Regions from separate parts of the Azospira sp. genome, predicted to be linked through region 1. Evidence: predicted binding sites of a transcription regulator. Region 1 holds the regulator's gene; each other region holds the start of a gene.
The links. The regulator sigma-54, encoded in region 1, starts transcription at its own class of promoters, with help from an activator protein. The targets are predictions, from matches to a motif close to TGGCACGCTTNCTGCTNA.
Positions count from the first base shown of each region.

Region 1 (4,731 bases):
TGGCCCTCGGCGTGGGCGGCCTGCCCCGGGGCCGGGTGGTGGAAATCTACGGTCCGGAATCCTCCGGCAAGACCACCCTGACCCTGCAGGTCGTGGCCGAGATGCAGAAGCTGGGCGGCACCGCCGCCTTCATCGACGCGGAACACGCCCTCGATCCCCAGTACGCCCAGAAGCTGGGCGTGAACATCGGCGAGCTGCTCATCTCCCAGCCGGACAACGGCGAACAGGCCCTGGAAATCGCCGACATGCTGGTGCGTTCCGGCGGTGTGGACGTGATCGTGGTGGACTCCGTGGCCGCCCTCACCCCCAAGGCCGAAATCGAAGGCGAGATGGGCGATTCCATGATGGGCCTGCACGCCCGCCTGATGAGCCAGGCCCTGCGCAAGCTCACCGCCAACATCAAGAAGACCAACACCCTGGTCATCTTCATCAACCAGATCCGCATGAAGATCGGGGTGATGTTCGGTTCCCCGGAAACCACCACCGGCGGCAACGCGCTCAAGTTCTACGCCTCCGTGCGCCTGGATATCCGCCGTATCGGCGGCATCAAGAAGGGTGACGAGGTGATCGGCAACGAAACCCGCGTCAAGGTGGTGAAGAACAAGGTCTCCCCGCCCTTCCGCGAAGCCCTGTTCGATATCCTCTACGGCGAAGGCATCTCCCGCGAGGGCGAGATCATCGAACTGGGGGTGGCCAACAAGCTGATCGAGAAGTCCGGCGCCTGGTACTCCTACAAGGGCGAGAAAATCGGCCAGGGCAAGGACAACTCCCGGGAATTCCTCAAGGCCAACCCGGCCATTGCCCAGGAAATCGAAGGCAAGATCCGGGAAGCCCTGGGCGTGGCCAACCCCGCCCCGGCGGCCGCAGCCGGAGAATGACCCCGAGCCTGCGCCAGCGGGCCCTGGGGCTGCTGGCGCGGCGGGAGTACAGCCGGGCCGAACTGGCCCGCAAGCTGGCGCCCCACGCAGAATCCGAGGCTGAGCTGGAGGCCCTGCTGGACGACCTGGCGGCCCGCCGCCAGCTTTCCGATGCCCGCTATGCCAGTGAAAGGGTCGCCATCCGCGCCCGCCGCTACGGCGATGCCCGGCTGGCCCAGGAACTACGGCAGAAGGGCGTGGCCGAGGAAACCGTCGCCGCGGCCCTGGCCCAGGGCGGCAGCGAGCTGGAACGGGCGCGCCAAGTGTGGCAGAAGAAATTTGCCGCCCTGCCCGCCGATCTGGCCGAGCGGGCCAAACAGACCCGCTTCCTCCTCAGCCGCGGCTTTGCCGCCGCCACCGTCCGCCAGGTGCTGCAGGGCGGCTGGGACGACGAGTCCGGCAGCGACTGGTAGAACCCCCGGGCGACACCTCTGGCACAATGCCTTTACGCCCCCGCATTCATAGAATCCGATAGCCCATGTCCGAGCAGAACCCCGACCTCATCGCCAAGCTTTCCGCCAACAACCTGAAAAAGCGCTACAAGTCCCGCACCGTGGTGCATGACGTGTCCTTCGAGGTGGGCAGCGGTGAGGTGGTCGGCCTGCTGGGCCCCAACGGTGCCGGCAAGACCACCTGTTTCTACATGATCGTCGGCCTGGTGCCCTCCGACGGCGGCTCCATCCAGCTGCAGAATCAGGAAGTGACCCACTTCCCCATCCACAAGCGGGCCCATCTGGGCATTTCCTACCTGCCCCAGGAGGCTTCCGTCTTCCGCAAGCTCAACGTGGAGGAGAACATCCGCGCCGTGCTGGAACTGCAGAAGCTGCCCAAGCACGAGATCGACCTGCGCCTGGAGGAACTGCTGGAAGAGCTGCACATCGGCCACATCCGCGCTTCCAATGCCGCCGCCCTGTCCGGTGGCGAGCGCCGCCGGGTGGAAATCGCCCGGGCCCTGGCTACCTCTCCCCGTTTCATCCTGCTGGATGAGCCCTTCGCCGGCGTGGACCCCATCGCCGTGCTGGAAATCCAGAAGATCATCCGTTTCCTCAAGGACCGCAGCATCGGCGTGCTCATCACCGACCACAACGTGCGTGAGACCCTGGGCATCTGCGACCGGGCCTACATCATCAATGAGGGCCGGGTGCTGGCGTCTGGCCGCCCGGATGAGATCGTTTATAATGAAGACGTCCGAAAAGTATATCTGGGCGAGAGCTTCCGTCTCTGACGAGCCCAGTCTCCGAGTCTTTCCCTCAACCCGCTCATTGCCGCCGGCCCCTTCGGCCCCGGGTCCATGAAACCAACCCTCCAACTCAAACTCTCGCAGCACCTGGCCCTGACGCCACAGCTGCAGCAGTCCATCCGGCTGCTGCAACTGTCGACGCTCGAGCTGGAGCAGGAGTTGGAGAAGTATCTGCTGGAAAACCCCCTGCTGGAGCGCGAGGACGAGAACTACGAGCCCTCCTACAGCGGGAGCGAAGGCGAATACGCCGGCAGTACGGCCGAGGCTGCTGCCGAAGGCCCGCGGGAAGGCGATAGCGGCGAATCCGGTGAAGGCGCCGACAGTCACGGCCCCGAAGAAGTCCGGGACGACAGCCGGGACAGCCTGGGCGAAGGCGAGGACTGGTTTGCCGAAGGCAGCTACCCTTCCGCCTCCCGCGACGAGGACGAGGATTCCGACTTCCAGGAAGTGCAGGCCGCCAACACCTCCCTGCGCGACCACCTCAACTGGCAGCTGGGCCTGATGCAGCTCTCCGAGCGGGACCGGCAGCTGGTCAGCTTCCTGATCGAGGCTCTGGACGAGGACGGCTACCTGACCCAGCCCCTGGAGGAGCTGCAGGAAGCCCTGCCGGAAGAGCTGGAAATCGACCTGGACGACCTGCAGATCGCCCTGCGCCACCTGCAGCACCTGGACCCGACCGGTGTCGGCGCCCGCACTCCGGGCGAATGCCTGGCCCTGCAGCTGGAAGCCCTGCCGGCCGACGAGGTGCGGGACCAGGCCCTGAAGCTGGTGCGCCATCACCTGGAACTGCTGGCCGGCCGGGACTTCACCAAGCTGAAGAAGCTGCTGGGCTGCGACGACGAGCGCCTGCGCGCCGTCACCAACCTGGTGAAGAGCCTCAACCCCCGGCCCGGCGCCCAGTACGCGCCCCTGGATGCCCGCTACATCACCCCGGACGTGGTGGTGAAGAAGGTGCGCAACCAGTGGACCGCCAGCATCAATCCGGACGCCTACCCGCGCCTGCGCATCAACCGGCTCTACGCCGAGATCCTCTCCAAGCAGCGCGGCTCCAGCCTCTCCGGCCAGCTGCAGGAGGCCCGCTGGCTGATCAAGAACGTGCAGCAGCGTTTCGACACCATCCTGCGCGTGTCCCAGGCCATCCTGGACCGCCAGCGCCAGTTCTTCGAACACGGCGAGGTGGCCATGCGTCCCCTGGTACTGCGGGAAATCGCCGAAACCCTGGGCCTGCACGAATCCACCGTTTCCCGGGTGACGACCCAGAAGTACATGGCCACCCCCCGGGGCATTTTCGAACTCAAGTATTTCTTCGGCAGCCATGTGGCCACGGATACGGGGGGCGCCTGTTCGGCCACCGCCATCCGGGCCCTGATCAAGCAGCTGGTGGCGGCCGAAGACCCCAGAAAACCCCTTTCGGACAGTCAAATATCCGAAATTCTTGGCCAACAAGGCATTGTTGTGGCGCGTCGAACCATTGCAAAATACAGAGAAGCGCTCAACATTTCGCCGGCCAACCTACGCAAGTCCATCTAAAAAAGGAGCGAGCCATGAACCTGCACATCACCGGACATCACCTGGAAGTCACCCCGGCGATCCGCGACTACGTCACTGCCAAGCTGGAGCGGGTTACGCGTCACTTCGACAGCGTCATCGACGTCAACGTCATCCTCACCGTGGAAAAGCTGAAGCAGAAGGCTGAAGTCACCGTGCGCGTGCCCGGCAAGGACATCCACGTGGATGCCGAGGATGCCGACCTGTATGCCGCCGTGGACACCCTGATCGACAAGCTGGACCGCCAGGTGCAGAAGTACAAGCAGAAGGCCCAGGATCACCACCGCGACACCATCAAGAATCACATCGAAGAGTGATCTGATTCCCTCTCCGGGACTGGGACGAAAGGCATAGGCGGCGGGGTCGTTTTCCGTTATGATCCCGCCACTTTTCGCCAGGTATCCTGCCTGAATCCCAGTCTCCAACCGGCCCTGCCGCCGCCATCCCGCTGTTCGGGGAAGGTTCCCGCCCCATGGATCTGATCGCCAAACTCCTCCCTCCCGCCCACATCCTGCTGGACCTCGAAGCCAGCAGCAAGAAGCGGGCATTCGAGCAGGCCGGACTGCTGTTCGAGAACAACCTGGGCATCGCCCGGGCCACGGTTTTCGACAGCCTCTTCGCCCGGGAAAAACTCGGTTCCACCGGCCTGGGCCAGGGGGTTGCCATTCCCCACGGCCGCATCAAGGGGCTCAAGGAAGCCGCCGGCGCCTTCATGCGCCTGTCCGCCCCGGTGCCTTTCGATTCCCCCGACGGCAAGCCTGTCGGCCTGATGTTCGTGCTGCTGGTGCCGGAACAGGCCACCGAGCAGCATCTGCAGATTCTTTCCGAGCTGGCCCAGCGTTTCTCCGACCGGGCCTTCCGCGAGGCCCTGGGCGCCTGCGACAACACCGACGACGCCCACCGCCTGTTCACCGACTGGGGGAACCATGCGGCAAATCTCCATCAGCCAGCTGTTTGAGGACCACCAGGACAAGCTGTCCCTGACCTGGGTCGCGGCCCAGGGCGCCGAACGCTCCATCGAGATCC
Region 1 is NZ_JAOTRW010000006.1:225,864-230,594, forward strand. Features, by position in the region: gene recA (recombinase RecA) at 1-878, shown strand, start outside; gene recX (recombination regulator RecX) at 875-1,330, shown strand; gene lptB (LPS export ABC transporter ATP-binding protein) at 1,396-2,142, shown strand; gene OEL49_RS10825 (RNA polymerase factor sigma-54) at 2,209-3,687, shown strand; gene hpf (ribosome hibernation-promoting factor, HPF/YfiA family) at 3,702-4,022, shown strand; gene ptsN (PTS IIA-like nitrogen regulatory protein PtsN) at 4,178-4,663, shown strand; gene hprK (HPr(Ser) kinase/phosphatase) at 4,632-4,731, shown strand, end outside.

Region 2 (4,731 bases), on a different contig from region 1:
TCCCCCGATCCGGCGGCCGGCCCGGTCAAATCCCCCTTCAACCTGAAGGTCAGCTTCGAACCCCGTGGCGGAGCCCGGATCGATCCGGCCAGCGTCTCCGTCACCTACCTGAAGGCGACCCCGGTGGACCTGCTGCCCCGGGTCAAGGCCGGCTTGAGTGCGGGCGGTATCGAGCTGGCGGGCGCCGAAGTGCCGCCGGGGGAGCACCAGATCCGCGTCACCGTGCAGGACAGCGAGGGGCGTCAGTCCTCCACCGTGCTGCAGCTCAATGTGGTGAAGTGATCCCATGAAGTGCCCCTACTGCACCTCCGACATTTCCCGGGAAGCCCTGGTGTGTCCCGTCTGCCGCCGCGACCTCTACCTGTTCAAGCCGCTCCTGGCCCGCATTGCGGACCTGGAGGCCCAGTTGCAGGAGAGCCGCGAGGCGGTACCGGAACTGTCGGCCCTGCAGGAGCGGATTCGCCTGCTGGAAGCCGGCAGCCCGACCGGGACCATGCCCGGCGCGGCGACCGGCGGTTCTGGCTGCGGGCGGGGCAGCTGGCTGCTGTACTGGGGGCTGCCCCTGCTGTTGTTGCTGCTGGCCCACGGCCTGATTGTGCTGGCCTTCGATCTCGACACGCTATATCTGCGCATCGTTTCCCTGCTCATTCCCCTGCCCTTCGGTTTTATGCTGCTGCAACGGGGGCCGCGGTCCCTCTGGCATGCCGGCGCTGCCGCCTTTGCCATGGCGGCCCTGGCGGTGCTCGGCATGAGTGGTCTGGTGGCCTACGTGGATGGGGTGCCCTGGCTGCCCCAGGGGCGGGTGGAGTGGCGCGAATTCGCCGAGTACGCCGCCAGCATCGGTTTCAGCTACCTCACCGGCATGCTGCTGGGGCGCCTGCTGGCCCGCCGTGTCTCCGCGCTGCCGGCGGACTTGGCGGCGGAGTCGGCGGCAGGGCAGGGGGGCTGGAAGATGGCCCTGGCGCGGCGCCTGGTGAGCGGCCCGCCCAGCATGGAAAAGCTGCAGAAGGCGGTATCCCGCATCAACGAGGTTTCCAGCTCCCTGGTGGCCATCGGCACCACGGTGCTGTCCATCTACACCGGGCTGAAGGACCTGCTCGGCTGATCCTCAGCCCTGCTGCCAGGGCAGGCCGGCATGGCGCCAGCCGCCCACCTTGTTGCGCTGGCCGTTGGCATCCTTGTCGCCCTCGAAGCCTTCGAGGACGTTGTACACCTCGGTGTAACCGGCCTGCACCGCCGTTTCGGCGGCCTTGTGGGAGCGGGCGCCGCTGCGGCAGATGAACATCACCAGGGCCTCTTTATCCACCTGATGCACCAGTTGGGCGGCAAAGTGGGGATTGGGCTGGTTGCCGGGATACTGCATCCATTCGATTTCCACGGCATCGGGAATGCGGCCGACCCAGTCCCACTCGGCGTGGGTGCGCACATCCACCAGCTTGGCTCCCGGCGCGGACTGCAGCAGTTCGTAGGCCTCCCGGGGCGTCAGGGCGCCGCCATAGGGCAGGCCCAGTTGCCGGGCCCGTTCCTGGGCCAGGGTCAGAATGTCGGAAATCTTGCCCATGGCGCTTGTCCTTCTGCTGGTTGATGGGAAAAGTATAAGTCAGATGCCGCTGCCGGCGGAGCCATCCAGGTTTCCTGGCGCCGGAGTTGTCGCGAGGGGGGACGAGCAGCTTTGGGGCGCTGATATACACGAACGCACCAGAATGGTGCGTTAGCCTGTAAAATGCACCGTTTGCGTGCGTCAAAAAAGTCCCGGTCGGGAAGTTTGCTTATGGCACAATGGCCTACTCGGCGCGAAGTGCTGGCATGGAACCTGCTATGAAAGTCGCGCACCGAATTATTTGATTTTGCCGGTCCGGCCGGTACCTGTTCAGTTAGGAGACTTAGCGTATGGCTACCCCCCAAGACATCATGAAGATGGTCAAGGAAAACGACGTCAAGTTCGTCGATTTCCGTTTCACCGACACCCGCGGTAAAGAGCAACACGTGGGCGTGCCCGTCAGCGCCTTCGACGAAGACAAGTTCGAATCCGGCCACGCTTTCGACGGTTCCTCCATCGCTGGCTGGAAGGGTATCCAGGCCTCCGACATGCTGCTGATGCCGGACCCCAACACCGCCTACATCGACCCCTTCTTCGACGAAACCACCCTGATCCTGACCTGTGACGTGGTGGAACCGGCCGACGGCAAGGGCTACGACCGCGACCCCCGCTCCATCGCCAAGCGCGCTGAAGCCTACCTGAAGTCCTCCGGCATCGGCGACACCGCCTTCTTCGGTCCGGAACCCGAATTCTTCATCTTCGACTCCGTGGAGTGGAAGACCGACATGTCCGGCACCTACGTGAAGATCTTCTCCGAAGAGGCTGCCTGGTCCACCGCCGAGAAGTTCGATGGCGGCAACGCCGGCCACCGTCCGATGGTCAAGGGCGGCTACTTCCCCGTGCCCCCCGTTGATTCCTTCAACGACATGCGCGCCCAGATGTGCCTGCTGCTGGAAGCCTGCGGCGTGCCCGTCGAAGTGCACCACCACGAAGTCGCCACCGCCGGCCAGAACGAAATCGGCACCGTCTTCAACACCCTGGTGCGTCGCGCCGACCAGACCCAGATTCTGAAGTACATCGTGCACAACGTGGCTCACCAGTACGGCAAGACCGCCACCTTCATGCCCAAGCCCATCGTTGGCGACAACGGTTCCGGCATGCACGTGCACCAGTCCATCTGGAAGGATGGCCAGAACCTGTTCGCCGGCAACGGCTACGCCGGCCTGTCCGAAACCGCCCTGTACTACATCGGCGGTATCATCAAGCACGCCAAGGCCCTGAACGCCATCACCAACCCCGGTACCAATTCCTACAAGCGTCTGGTGCCCCACTACGAAGCTCCGGTGAAGCTGGCCTACTCCGCCAAGAACCGTTCCGCTTCCATCCGCGTGCCCTTCGTGCAATCCACCAAGGCCCGCCGTATCGAAACCCGCTTCCCCGATCCCATCGCCAACCCCTACCTGTGCTTCGCTGCACTGCTGATGGCTGGCCTGGACGGCATCCAGAACAAGATTCACCCCGGCGACGCTGCCGACAAGAATCTGTACGACCTGCCGCCCGAAGAAGATGCCAAGATCCCGACCGTTTGCGCCAGCCTGGACGAAGCCCTGGCCAACCTGGACAAGGACCGCGAGTTCCTGACCCGCGGCGGCGTCTTCTCCAACGACTGGATCGATTCCTTCATCGACCTGAAGATGGAAGAAGTGAACAAGCTGCGCATGACCACCCACCCGGTGGAATTCGACCTGTACTACAGCTGCTAAGCGGCTGCAGTACCGAGAAAGGGGACGGCCGCGGCCGTCCCTTTTTTTTGCTCCCGAGGCCGCCGAGCGAGGCCTCCGACGCCGTGTCCGGGCTTGCCCGGAGCAATGGCAAAGGCATTTGTAAAAGCCCTATCGATCCAATACACTTGCCCCGAACTCAAGGAGCGGCAATGAATACCAAGCTTTCCCGTGCCTCCCTGCTGGCCAGCCTGCTGGCCCTGGGGTTTGTCGGCCCGGTCCGGGCCGACATCTTCAAATGTACCGACGACGCCGGTCACATCACCTATGCCAATGCCCCCGGCAAGGGCTGCAAGCGCATCATCACCGATCCCACCAACTCGGCTCCCAGCGGCGGCAGCCGGGCCCCGGCCAAGGTCAGCACGCCTTCGCCTTCGGATTTCCCCAAGGTGGGCAGCGAAACCCAGCGCAGCCGCGACAACGACCGCCGCACCATCCTGGAACAGGAACTGGCGGCGGAGCAGAAGAACCTGGAGGCCGCCAAGAAGGAGCTGGCCAATCAGGAGGCCAACATCCAGCCGACCGACCGCAACGTCGGCGGCGGCATCAACGGCGCCAAGGTGGCCGAGCGGGTGCAGCCCTACAAGGACAAGGTGCAACTGCATGAGCGCAACATCGAAGCCATCCGCAAGGAAATCGGCAATCTGCGTTGAGCGCCGCGGCTGGTACGCTTCCTGCTATCCAACCAGCCATGCCTAATCTGAATCCCGGCCCCTTCAGCGGCCTCGACCTGCTTTCGTCTGCCGTCATCCTCCTGGGTGACGGCCTTGTCATCCGCCACATGAACCCGGCGGCGGAGAACCTGCTGGCCACCAGCGGCCGGGTGGTGGTGGGACGCTCCCTGCTGGACATCATCCAGGCCTCGGCCGGCCTGCAGAAGGCCCTGGACAGCGCTCTGGACAACGACTGGAGCTATACCGGCCACAACATCGAGATTCGCCGCGAAGACGACGAGGTGCTGCAGATCAACTGCACCGTGACGCCGGTGGATGCCCCGGAGGCCCGCCTGCTGCTGGAGCTGCGCCCCATCGACCAGCAGATCCGCGCCTCCCGGGAAGAGCGCCTGCTGCAACAACAACAGGCCAGCCGGGAACTGATCCGCAACCTGGCCCACGAGATCAAGAATCCCCTCGGCGGCATCCGGGGCGCCGCCCAGTTGCTGGAGTTCGAACTGAACAACCCCAGCCTGCGGGAATACACCCAGGTCATCATCAAGGAAGCGGACCGGCTGCAGGACCTGATGCAGCGCCTGCTTTCGCCCCATCGGCCGATGCAGCCCGGGCCGGTGAACATCCACGAAATCCTGGAACGGGTGCGCAGCCTGCTGTTGGCCGAATTCCCCGGCCAGCTGAAGATCCGCCGTGACTACGACACCAGCCTGCCGGACCTCATCGGCGACCGGGAGCAGCT
Region 2 is NZ_JAOTRW010000005.1:155,358-160,088, reverse strand. Features, by position in the region: gene OEL49_RS08860 (hypothetical protein) at 1-282, shown strand, start outside; gene OEL49_RS08855 (hypothetical protein) at 287-1,105, shown strand; gene OEL49_RS08850 (rhodanese-like domain-containing protein) at 1,109-1,561, opposite strand; gene glnA (glutamate--ammonia ligase) at 1,891-3,303, shown strand; gene OEL49_RS08840 (DUF4124 domain-containing protein) at 3,474-3,974, shown strand; gene glnL (nitrogen regulation protein NR(II)) at 4,013-4,731, shown strand, end outside.
Region 2: glnA (glutamate--ammonia ligase) is a predicted target of sigma-54. The motif match lies at 1,803-1,820, and genes of this name have one in related genera.

Region 3 (4,731 bases), on a different contig from region 1:
ACGCACCCGCCTGCAGACTGCCGAAATCGCCGAAATGGTGACGGAGATCCAGAAGATCACCGAAAGCGCCGTCGGCAGCATCGAATCCGCCGGCGCCCAGGTGGGGCACAACGACGAGGCCATGGGCGAGACCGGGGTCAGCCTGGCCGAAGTGGTCCAGGACGGGCAGCACATCGACGAGATGGCGCGCCACATCGCCCAGGCCACGGTGCAGCAGTCCCAGGCCAGCCAGGACGTGGCCATGAGCGTCTCCGAGATTGCCGCCCTGATCGAGGAAAACGCCGCCGCCATCGGCGAGGCGGAGCGCAATGTGCAACAGCTGCTGGCCACCGCCGGCGAACTGCGCAACCTCATCGCCTACTTCCAGTTCCAGCCCGGGCGCTAAGCCGGTCGACGAGGTCCACAAAAAAAGCCCGGGGCCGAAGCTCCGGGCTTTTTTCATTGGGCGTTGCCGGCCTCAGGTCTGGAAGCGGTTCACCAGGCCCTTCAGGTTGTGGGCCACCCGCTCCAGATCCTGGGCAGAGGTCATGGTGTTGTTCATGGTGGTGCTGGTTTCTTCCACCGTCTGGGCAATGGCTTCGACGCGCTGGGCGATGGAGGTGCTGGCGGCGCTCTGTTCGCGGATGGCATTGGCTACTTCCTGGATGTGCTCCAGGGTGCGCAGGGCGCCGGCCTCGATATTGGCCAGGGATTCGGCCGCCGCCTGGGCCAGGCTGACCCCCTGTTCCACCTGGGGCAGGGCGTCGTCCATGGACTGCACCGCGTTGTTGGTCTCGCTCTGGATGCTGGCGATCATCTGCTCGATTTCGATGGTGGCGGAGGACGTCCGTTCCGCCAGCTTGCGCACCTCGTCGGCCACCACGGCGAAACCACGGCCCGCCTCGCCGGCCCGGGCCGCCTCGATGGCGGCGTTGAGGGCCAGCAGATTGGTTTGCCCGGCGATGTCCTTGATCACGCCGGCAATGGAGGAAATCTGGTTGGCCTGCTGATCCAGGGTGCGGATGCGGGTGGAACCTTCGGATACCGTGGCGGCGATGCGCTGCATGGCCTCGGCGGCCTGCTCTGCCCGTTCCCGGCCCTGTTTGGAGAGATCCACGGCTTTGTGGGAATCCCCCTGGGTCTCCTCGGCGCTGTCGGAAATGTGGCTGGAACTGACCGTCAGCTGTTCAATGGCGGCGGCCATGGAGGAGGTGGCATCGGCCTGGGCACCGGTGGTGTCGGCCAGCTGGCTGGAGGCGGAGCTGATCGCCTGGGAGTTGCTGGCCAGGGTTTCCGCGTCCTGGCGGATTTCGGTGAGCATCTGGCGCAGGGAGAGCACCATCTGGCTCAGGGCATGGAGCAGGCTGCCGGGCTGGGTCTGGCCGATGGCCGCATGCAGGTTGCCGCCGGCCACCTGCTGCATGATGGCCGTGGCGGCTGCCGGCTCGCCGCCGATCTGCTTGAGCACGCTGCGGGTCACCAGGTAGCAGATGCTGCCGATCAGGGCCAGCACCACCAGGGCCAGCAGGCCCTGGTAGATCAGGGTTTGCTGGAACTCCCGGTCCACTTCGTCGATATAGACGCCGGTGCCGATGATCCAGTCCCAGGCCGGGAATTTCTGGGCGTAGAGCACCTTGGGATACATGGTGGGGTCGCCCGCCTTCTTGACGAACTGGGTGTCCATGTAGGTGGTGGCCTGGTTCTGCAGCAGGCTTGCCAGTTCCCGGATGATCAGCTTGCCGCTGCCGTCCTTCACCTGGTCGCCCATGGGCTTGCCTTCCCATTCCGGCTTCAGGGCATGCATGACGCTGATGCCGTCGGGGGTCCAGATGTAGAAATAGTCGCTCTTGCCGTCGGGGCCGTTGAAGCGGATCTGCCGCACGGCCGCCTTGGCGTGGGCCTGGGCCTCGTCGCGGCTGAGGTTGCCGGCGGCTTCCTGGCTTTGATAGTAGGCGACCACGTTGTAGGCGCCCTGGGTGATGGCGCGAATCTGTCCCTTTCTCTCATCCAGCATGAGGGAGCGGGTATTGAAGGCGGCGATGGCCGCCAGTGCCAGGACCCCCAGGAGCGCCACCAGCACCACCGCCAGGAGTCGGGTACGCAGGGAAAGTTGATCAAGCATGGGATTGTCCAAACTATATGAAACATGAAGTGCGCATTATATTTCCGCCACCAGCCATGCTGTGAAGGAAATCACACTTTTCTGCTTCAAATTGGTGCGCCCGCTTCTGCCCATGGTGCATGGTGGCACCGTTTTCTGGCGCCGCTTCCGCCAATTCCCCGGAAGTCCTTTAAGGATCAAGCGATTATGATCCTGGCACAACCCCTGCTATTTGATTGTCGCCCTTCCTCATGGCGCGACCATCATGAACAAGCCCAGCTTCTTCGACGAAATGAACGGTGCCGACGGCGCCGTCCGCTCCCACTACCAGACCTACCGGCGCTGGCTTTCCGAAACCCCTGACGAACGCATCGCCCGCAAGCGGGCCGAGGCCGACATCGCCTTCCGCCGCGTCGGCATCACCTTCGCCGTCTATGGCGAGGAGGCCGGCACCGAGCGGCTGATCCCCTTCGACATCATTCCCCGGGTCATCCCGGCAGATGAGTGGAAGGCCCTCAAGGCCGGCCTCAAGCAGCGGGTCAAGGCTCTCAACCTGTTCCTCCACGACATCTACCACGACCAGGAAATCCTCAAGGCCGGGCGCATTCCCCGGGAGCAGGTGGAGGGCAACGCCCAATTCCGTCCCATCATGCGCGGGGTGGACGTGCCGGCCGGCATCTATGCCCACATCGCCGGCGTGGACCTGGTGCGGGCCGGGGCCGGCGAGTTCTACGTGCTGGAAGACAACCTGCGGGTGCCCTCCGGCGTCTCCTACATGCTGGAAGACCGCAAGATGATGATGCGGCTCTTCCCCGAGCTGTTCTCCAAGCACAAGGTGGCCCCGGTGGAGCATTACCCGGACCTGCTGCTGGAGACCCTGCGGGCCTCCGCCCCCAACGGTGTCTCCGATCCCACGGTGGTGGTGCTGACTCCGGGGGCCTACAACAGCGCCTACTTCGAGCACACCTTCCTGGCCCAGCAGATGGGGGTGGAACTGGTGGAAGGGCGGGACCTTTTCGTCGATAACGACACGGTCTACATGCGCACCACCCAGGGCCCCCAGCGGGTGGACGTGATCTACCGCCGCATCGACGACGACTTCATCGACCCGCAGGTCTTCCGTGCCGATTCCATGCTCGGCGTGCCCGGCATCCTGCAGGCCTACCGGGCCGGCAAGGTGACCCTGGCCAATGCGGTGGGCACCGGGGTGGCCGACGACAAGTCCATCTACCCCTATGTGCCGGAGATGGTGCGCTTCTACCTGGGGGAGGAGCCCATCCTCAACAACGTGCCCACCTACATGTGCCGCAAGCCCGACGACCTGGCCTACACCCTGGCCCACCTGCCGGAACTGGTGGTGAAGGAAGTCCATGGCGCCGGCGGCTACGGCATGCTGGTGGGGCCGGCCTCCACCCAGGCCGAGATCGAGGACTTCCGCCGGCGTCTTGTCGCCAACCCGGAAAAGTACATCGCCCAGCCCACCCTGGCCCTCTCCACCTGCCCCACCTTCGTCGAATCGGGGGTGGCGCCACGCCACATCGACCTGCGCCCCTTCGTCCTCTCCGGCAAGGAAGTGACCATGGTGCCCGGCGGCCTCACCCGGGTGGCCCTGCAGGAAGGCTCCCTGGTGGTGAACTCCTCCCAGGGCGGCGGCACCAAGGACACCTGGGTGCTGGAATGAGAAACCTTGCCACAGAGGGCACAGAGAACACAGAGGGTAAGACCGTGGCTGCGGCCGGCGTGTTGCCGCGAAACGTGCGGACCCGGAACGTTTCTGCTTGTTCTCTGTGATCTCTGTGTCCTCTGTGGCTAAAAAAGACTAGGAAACCATCATGCTCAGCCGAACCGCCGATCACCTCTACTGGATGGCCCGCTACATCGAGCGGGCCGAGAACCTGGCCCGCCTGCTGGACGTCACCTACCAGATGTCCCTGGTGCCCCAGTCGCCGGAAGCGGCGAACCAGAACTGGAACGCCATCATCGTCCTCAACAGCCTGGAAGAGCCCTTCGCCAAGGCCTACGGCGAGCCCAGCGCGGAAAACGTGCTGCGCTTCATGGTGCGGGACGAAAGCAACTTCTCCTCCATCTACAGCTGCCTGCGGGCGGCCCGGGAAAACGCCCACGCCGTGCGCGGCACCCTCACCACGGAGATGTGGGAGACCATCAACGCCGCCTGGATCGACCTGCGGGCCCAGAGCTTCGAGCAGATCATGGCCGGCGGCATCACCGAGTTCTTCGAATGGGTCAAGCTGCGCTCGGCCCTGACCCGGGGCGTCACCTTCGGCACCCTGCTGCAGGACGAGGCGGCCCACTTCATCCGCATGGGTGGCCTCCTGGAGCGGGCCGACAACACGGCCCGCATCCTGGACGTGAAATACCACTTCCTGCAGCCCAACGGTGAAGGGGAGGAGGGCGGCGTCACCGACTTCTACCAGTGGGGCGCCCTGCTGCGCTCCCTTTCCGCCTTCGAGGTGTACCGCAAGGTGTACCGGGACGTCATCACCCCGGCCCGGGTGGCGGAGCTGCTGATCCTGCGCATGGACATGCCCCGTTCCCTGCACCACTGCCTGGACAAGGTGAATCACCTGCTGGGCCTGGTGGGCAACCGCCAGTCCAGCGAGACCCTGCGCCGGGCCGGCCTGCTGCATTCG
Region 3 is NZ_JAOTRW010000002.1:287,910-292,640, reverse strand. Features, by position in the region: gene OEL49_RS01310 (methyl-accepting chemotaxis protein) at 1-385, shown strand, start outside; gene OEL49_RS01305 (methyl-accepting chemotaxis protein) at 458-2,101, opposite strand; gene OEL49_RS01300 (circularly permuted type 2 ATP-grasp protein) at 2,346-3,761, shown strand; gene OEL49_RS01295 (alpha-E domain-containing protein) at 3,913-4,731, shown strand, end outside.
Region 3: OEL49_RS01300 (circularly permuted type 2 ATP-grasp protein) is a predicted target of sigma-54. The motif match lies at 2,295-2,312, and genes of this name have one in related genera.

Region 4 (4,731 bases), on a different contig from region 1:
CACGGTGCTGCGGTTGTTTGTCGATGCCGGAGTCGCTCCTACCCATCTGACAGCCATCGGTTACGGCGAAACCCGGCCGGTCGAGATGAATGAGACGGTGGAAGGGCGGGCCCGGAACCGGCGGGTCAGCATCCTGATTGATTCCATGCTGCCGGAAAAACCTGCCGTGGTCGCTCCGACTCCTCAGGCGCCCATGGCGCCGCCGGCCGGTGTTCCTCCTGCTTCGCCAGCGGGCATCGCGACTCCTGCCAGATAGAGGGGCCTTGGAGTAGTAAAGTAAAACGGGAGGGCAGGGGGGGGCTCCGGGAACGGGGAGCCCGGAACCGGAGGTTCAGGCGGCGTCGATGATGCGCCGGCCACTTAGTTGGGTCGGTTGACCGTCGGGGCCGTAGAGATTGCTCTGGGGAGTGGCGGAGGTGGACAGCAAAGCGCTCAGGGTCTGCTGGTTGTGCTGCAGGCGCATGGCAATCAGCTTTCCATTCAGCAGGTTGAGTTCCCTGGCTTCCACCACGGCGACTTTGAGGCTGTTCCACAATTGCTGAACGGCGAGATCCTTCGGGTTGCCCCGAATCCAGGCCTCTACGCCCGGGCGGTCGTTTTCCAGACCCGCACTTCTGAGCACGACGTTACGGGCTTCCCCGCTACGATTCAAGGTTTGCACCAAAGCAACCTTGGTGGCGCTGAGGGCCTCCAGGGCTTCGGTATCCCCGGCAGTCAAGGCGCCTTGCTCTTCCTTCAGCAGCTTGATGAAATCCCCCATCTGGGCAAGTTCGCCTTCCAACAGGGATTTGAGGGTCATCGTCGCTTGATTCATAGGGAGGAGGGCGGGCGCCGGATCAGGATTGGTCCTGCTTCCTCAGCAATTCTTGTGCCGAATTAATCAGGCGGTCCGCAATGGCGTCGGCGTTGATGGAAAAGCGCCCTTCTGCAATGGCCTGCTTGATAGCGGCTACCTTGGCATTGTCCACCGGAGCGTTGCCCTGCTCTTCCAGGGACTGCAGCCGTCCGGCGAAACTCAATTGCACATCCCCGGAACTGGCTTCGGTCTTGGTCTGTGGCTTGGTCGTGCGCTTCTGCGTATCAACCCCGGGGGTGCCGGCGGGCGCGAGAGACGATTCAATTTTCACGGCGAACCCTTTCAGGCTTTCATCTTGCTGGATTTAACGGCACAAACCTGCAGAAACTTTAGCGTTTTTTTGGTGTGGCTGATGGCATTGAATCTTGTCCGGCTGCGGCTAATGGCCGATCTCAATGATGCCGCCGGGCCGGGCAATGCCGCTCACCGTTTGTCCGTTGGCCAGGCGTGCCTGGGCGATCTGACCTTCGGCTGCGTTGTTCATGGCGCGCCCTTCGCTGGTTACGGAAAAGCCAGAGCCACGGGACATGATCTTTACGGTTTGACCCTGTTGAACGACCAGCGGCGCCATCAGCATCTCGGCCCGCAAAGGTTGGCCGGCGGAAATGGCATTACGCAAGGTCTTGCCGACGGCCTGCTGTACATCTGTTACGACGCCGCTTGGTAATCCGGCCAGGTCGCCGCTCTGGGCAACGACATCATTGAGAGTGAGGGGTTGCCCGGGTGAGAGGGGGCGGGCGGCCACCAAGTAGTTGGCTGTGACGCTGACCTGGACCGGCACATAGATGCTCCAGCCGGCATCGCCGAGGCACTTCACCCCTACTGAAATGCGCCCCCAGAGGCGGGCGCCCGGGGGAAGGAAGGCCTCAACCGCAGGGCAGGCGGCTAGCTGGGTGCGGCTGTCGAGAGGTGTGATGGTGTACTGGACCCGCCCCGGGAGCCCTTTGGTCTGTGTGCGGAGAAATTGGTCCACCGCGTTGATGACTACGTCCCCATTCTGCGTAGGCGTTTGGGCATGGGCATTGCCGATCTGCAAATGCAGGGTCAGCGCCAGCACTAAGGTGGGGATAAGGGCAAAGATTCTGAAAGGGAGCAGCATGTCGCTATTTTGCCTTAGGACAGGGAATGGCGGGGTACTCCAGGCGGCAAAAGTTGCCGAAACATGGCTGCTTGTTGCGCCCCCCTCTGTAATTTCTTGCCTCAGAGGGGTGGTTTTGTGTGGCACGAAAAGTGCATTGCTAGCTCAGCTAATTATTTCCGGATGGCAGCCATGGTCAGCAAACTTGATCAAACCATAAATTTCAACCGCCAGGCGTTGGGGCTGCGTGCCTATCGCCAACAGGTGCTGGCTGCCAATATTGCCAATTCGGACACCCCGAATTTCAAGGCGCGGGACATTGATTTCAACTCTGCCTTGCAAAATGCCTTGGCCGGCAAGGGGCAGTCCGACCTGGGCATGAGTACCACCTCGCCCCGGCATATTTCTGGCACCAGCAGTGCAGGCCCCGCTTCCCTGATGTATCGCACGGTCAATCAGCCCAGCGCTGACGGCAATACCGTTGATATGGATATCGAGCGCGCCAAATTTGCCGAGAACGCTGTCCAGTACGAGGCGAGTCTGCAGTTCATCGGTGGTCAGTTCAAGACCATGTTGTCGGCGATTCAAGGCCAGAGCGGACAGTAAGGAGTCTAGTTCATGAGTATTTTCAACATGTTCCATGTGGCCGGTAGCGCTCTGACGGCCCAGTCTGTGCGTCTGAATGCAGTTGCTTCCAACATGGCCAACGCAGACAGCATTACCAGTGCCGATGGCACTCCCTATCGCGCCAAACAGGTGGTATTCGAAGCCACGCCCATGGGCAATGAGTCGGCCCAGGGAGTGAGGGTGAAACAGGTGGTGGAGAGTGCGGCGCCGCCCAGGATGGTTTATGACCCCAAAAATCCGGCCGCCAATGCCGAGGGCTATGTCTCCATGCCCAATGTGGATGTGGTGGAGGAGATGGTCAATATGATTTCCGCCTCCCGCTCCTACCAGAGCAATGCCGACGTAATGAATACGGCCAGAACCCTGTTGATGCGTACCTTGGCCATGGGCCAGTAACCAGATTTAGGAGAGCAACATGGCAACCAGTACTTCTTCCAATACCGCCATTACGGACCCGTATGCCTCTCTGAATGGCGTGGCGACCGATAAAACGACGAGCAAAAAGTCCACGACGGCTGACGACATCCAGAGCCAGTTCATGACCATGCTGGTGACCCAACTGCAGAACCAGGATCCGTTGAATCCGATGCAGAGCGCGGAAATGACCAGCCAGCTGGCCCAGATCAACACCGTCAGCGGCATTGAAAAGCTCAACTCCACCCTGGAGAAGGTTCTCAACATCTACGACGATGGCCAGTCCATGCAGGCGGCGGCAATGCTCGGCAAAAATGTCCTGGTGCCCGGCGGCAATATTGGCCTCACTGACGGCCAGGCTGTCGGTGGTTTCGAGTTGGAAAGCGATGCCGACAAGGTGGTGCTGACCATCAAGGATGCCAATGGCGTGGTGGTCAATAAAGTGGATATGGGAGCAACCAAGGCCGGTAGCCACCTGTATGCCTGGGATGGAAAGAATGAGGCCGGCACTGTCTCTGCCAATGGTGTGTACACGGTGACGGTGGAGGCGACCAAAGGCGATACCAAGGTCACGTCTCAACCACTACAGGTTGGCACAGTTTCTGCTGTAGTCCGTGGGACCAGCGGTTTCCAGTTGGATGTGGGAACCGGGACCTTGATCAACTACGACGACGTTCGCCAGATTCTGTAAGGGCAGGAGAACAATATGGCATTCCAACAAGGCTTGAGTGGCCTCAACACTTCTTCCAAGGCACTGGACGTCATCGGTAACAACGTCGCCAACTCCAGCACTGTCGGCTTCAAGTCGGCGGATGCGCATTTTGCCGATGTCTATGCGTCGACCCTCGGGGCTGGCGGCGCCAACCAGGTGGGTATCGGTACCAACTTGTCGGGCATCGTCCAGCAATTTACCCAAGGCAACGTGTCCACCACCAACAATACCCTGGACATCGCCATCAACGGCAACGGCTTCTTCCGTCTCAGTCAGAATGGCGCCATCAGTTACAGCCGCAATGGTCAGTTCCATCTGGACAAGAACGGCTATATCGTCAATGACCAGAATCTGCGCTTGACGGGTTATCCGGCCGGCATGGACGGTTCCATCCGGCAGCAGAATCCGCGGGAGCTTCAGGTTACGGCCGATCTGCTGAAATTGTCGCCGGTGGCGACCGGTTCCAGTACCGGTGGCGAATACGCCGGGGCCCAAGTTGCTGTTAATTTGGACTCCCGGGTAACCGACAAAACCTTCTCTGTCGGTGCCGGTGGGGAGCCGAACATTGACCCGGCGGGCTACAACTATTCAACGGGTCTGACCATTTACGACTCTCTTGGGAATCCGCATACCATGACGATGTACTTCGTCAAGACGGCCAATCCCCGGGAGTGGGAGCTTTACACTAACGTGGACGGTACCCGAATGGATGGTGCAGGTGACTCGCCCAACTTGGCGACACCTATCCTAATTACTTTTGATAGTGTGGGGCAGCTTGAAACCATCGGCGGTGCGCCTGTTGCACCCAATCCAGCAGCTGGTGGGGCATTGCCCGAGATTCCTGTGTCCATTGATCTGGATCAGGTTGCAACTAATCTGGGACGTGTGACTTGGGGAGCAACCACTCCCATGACATTCAATTTGAACTTGGCCGGCACGACTCAGTATGGTGACGCTTTTGCAACCAACCGGCGGGTTCAGGACGGCTACAGCTCCGGCAATCTGGCGGGCCTGAATATCGGCAAGGATGGCGTTATCCAGGGG
Region 4 is NZ_JAOTRW010000004.1:41,322-46,052, reverse strand. Features, by position in the region: gene motD (flagellar motor protein MotD) at 1-256, shown strand, start outside; gene OEL49_RS06095 (flagella synthesis protein FlgN) at 332-799, opposite strand; gene flgM (flagellar biosynthesis anti-sigma factor FlgM) at 837-1,127, opposite strand; gene flgA (flagellar basal body P-ring formation chaperone FlgA) at 1,236-1,955, opposite strand; gene flgB (flagellar basal body rod protein FlgB) at 2,127-2,540, shown strand; gene flgC (flagellar basal body rod protein FlgC) at 2,553-2,957, shown strand; gene OEL49_RS06070 (flagellar hook assembly protein FlgD) at 2,977-3,666, shown strand; gene flgE (flagellar hook protein FlgE) at 3,682-4,731, shown strand, end outside.
Region 4: flgB (flagellar basal body rod protein FlgB) is a predicted target of sigma-54. The motif match lies at 2,076-2,093, and genes of this name have one in related genera.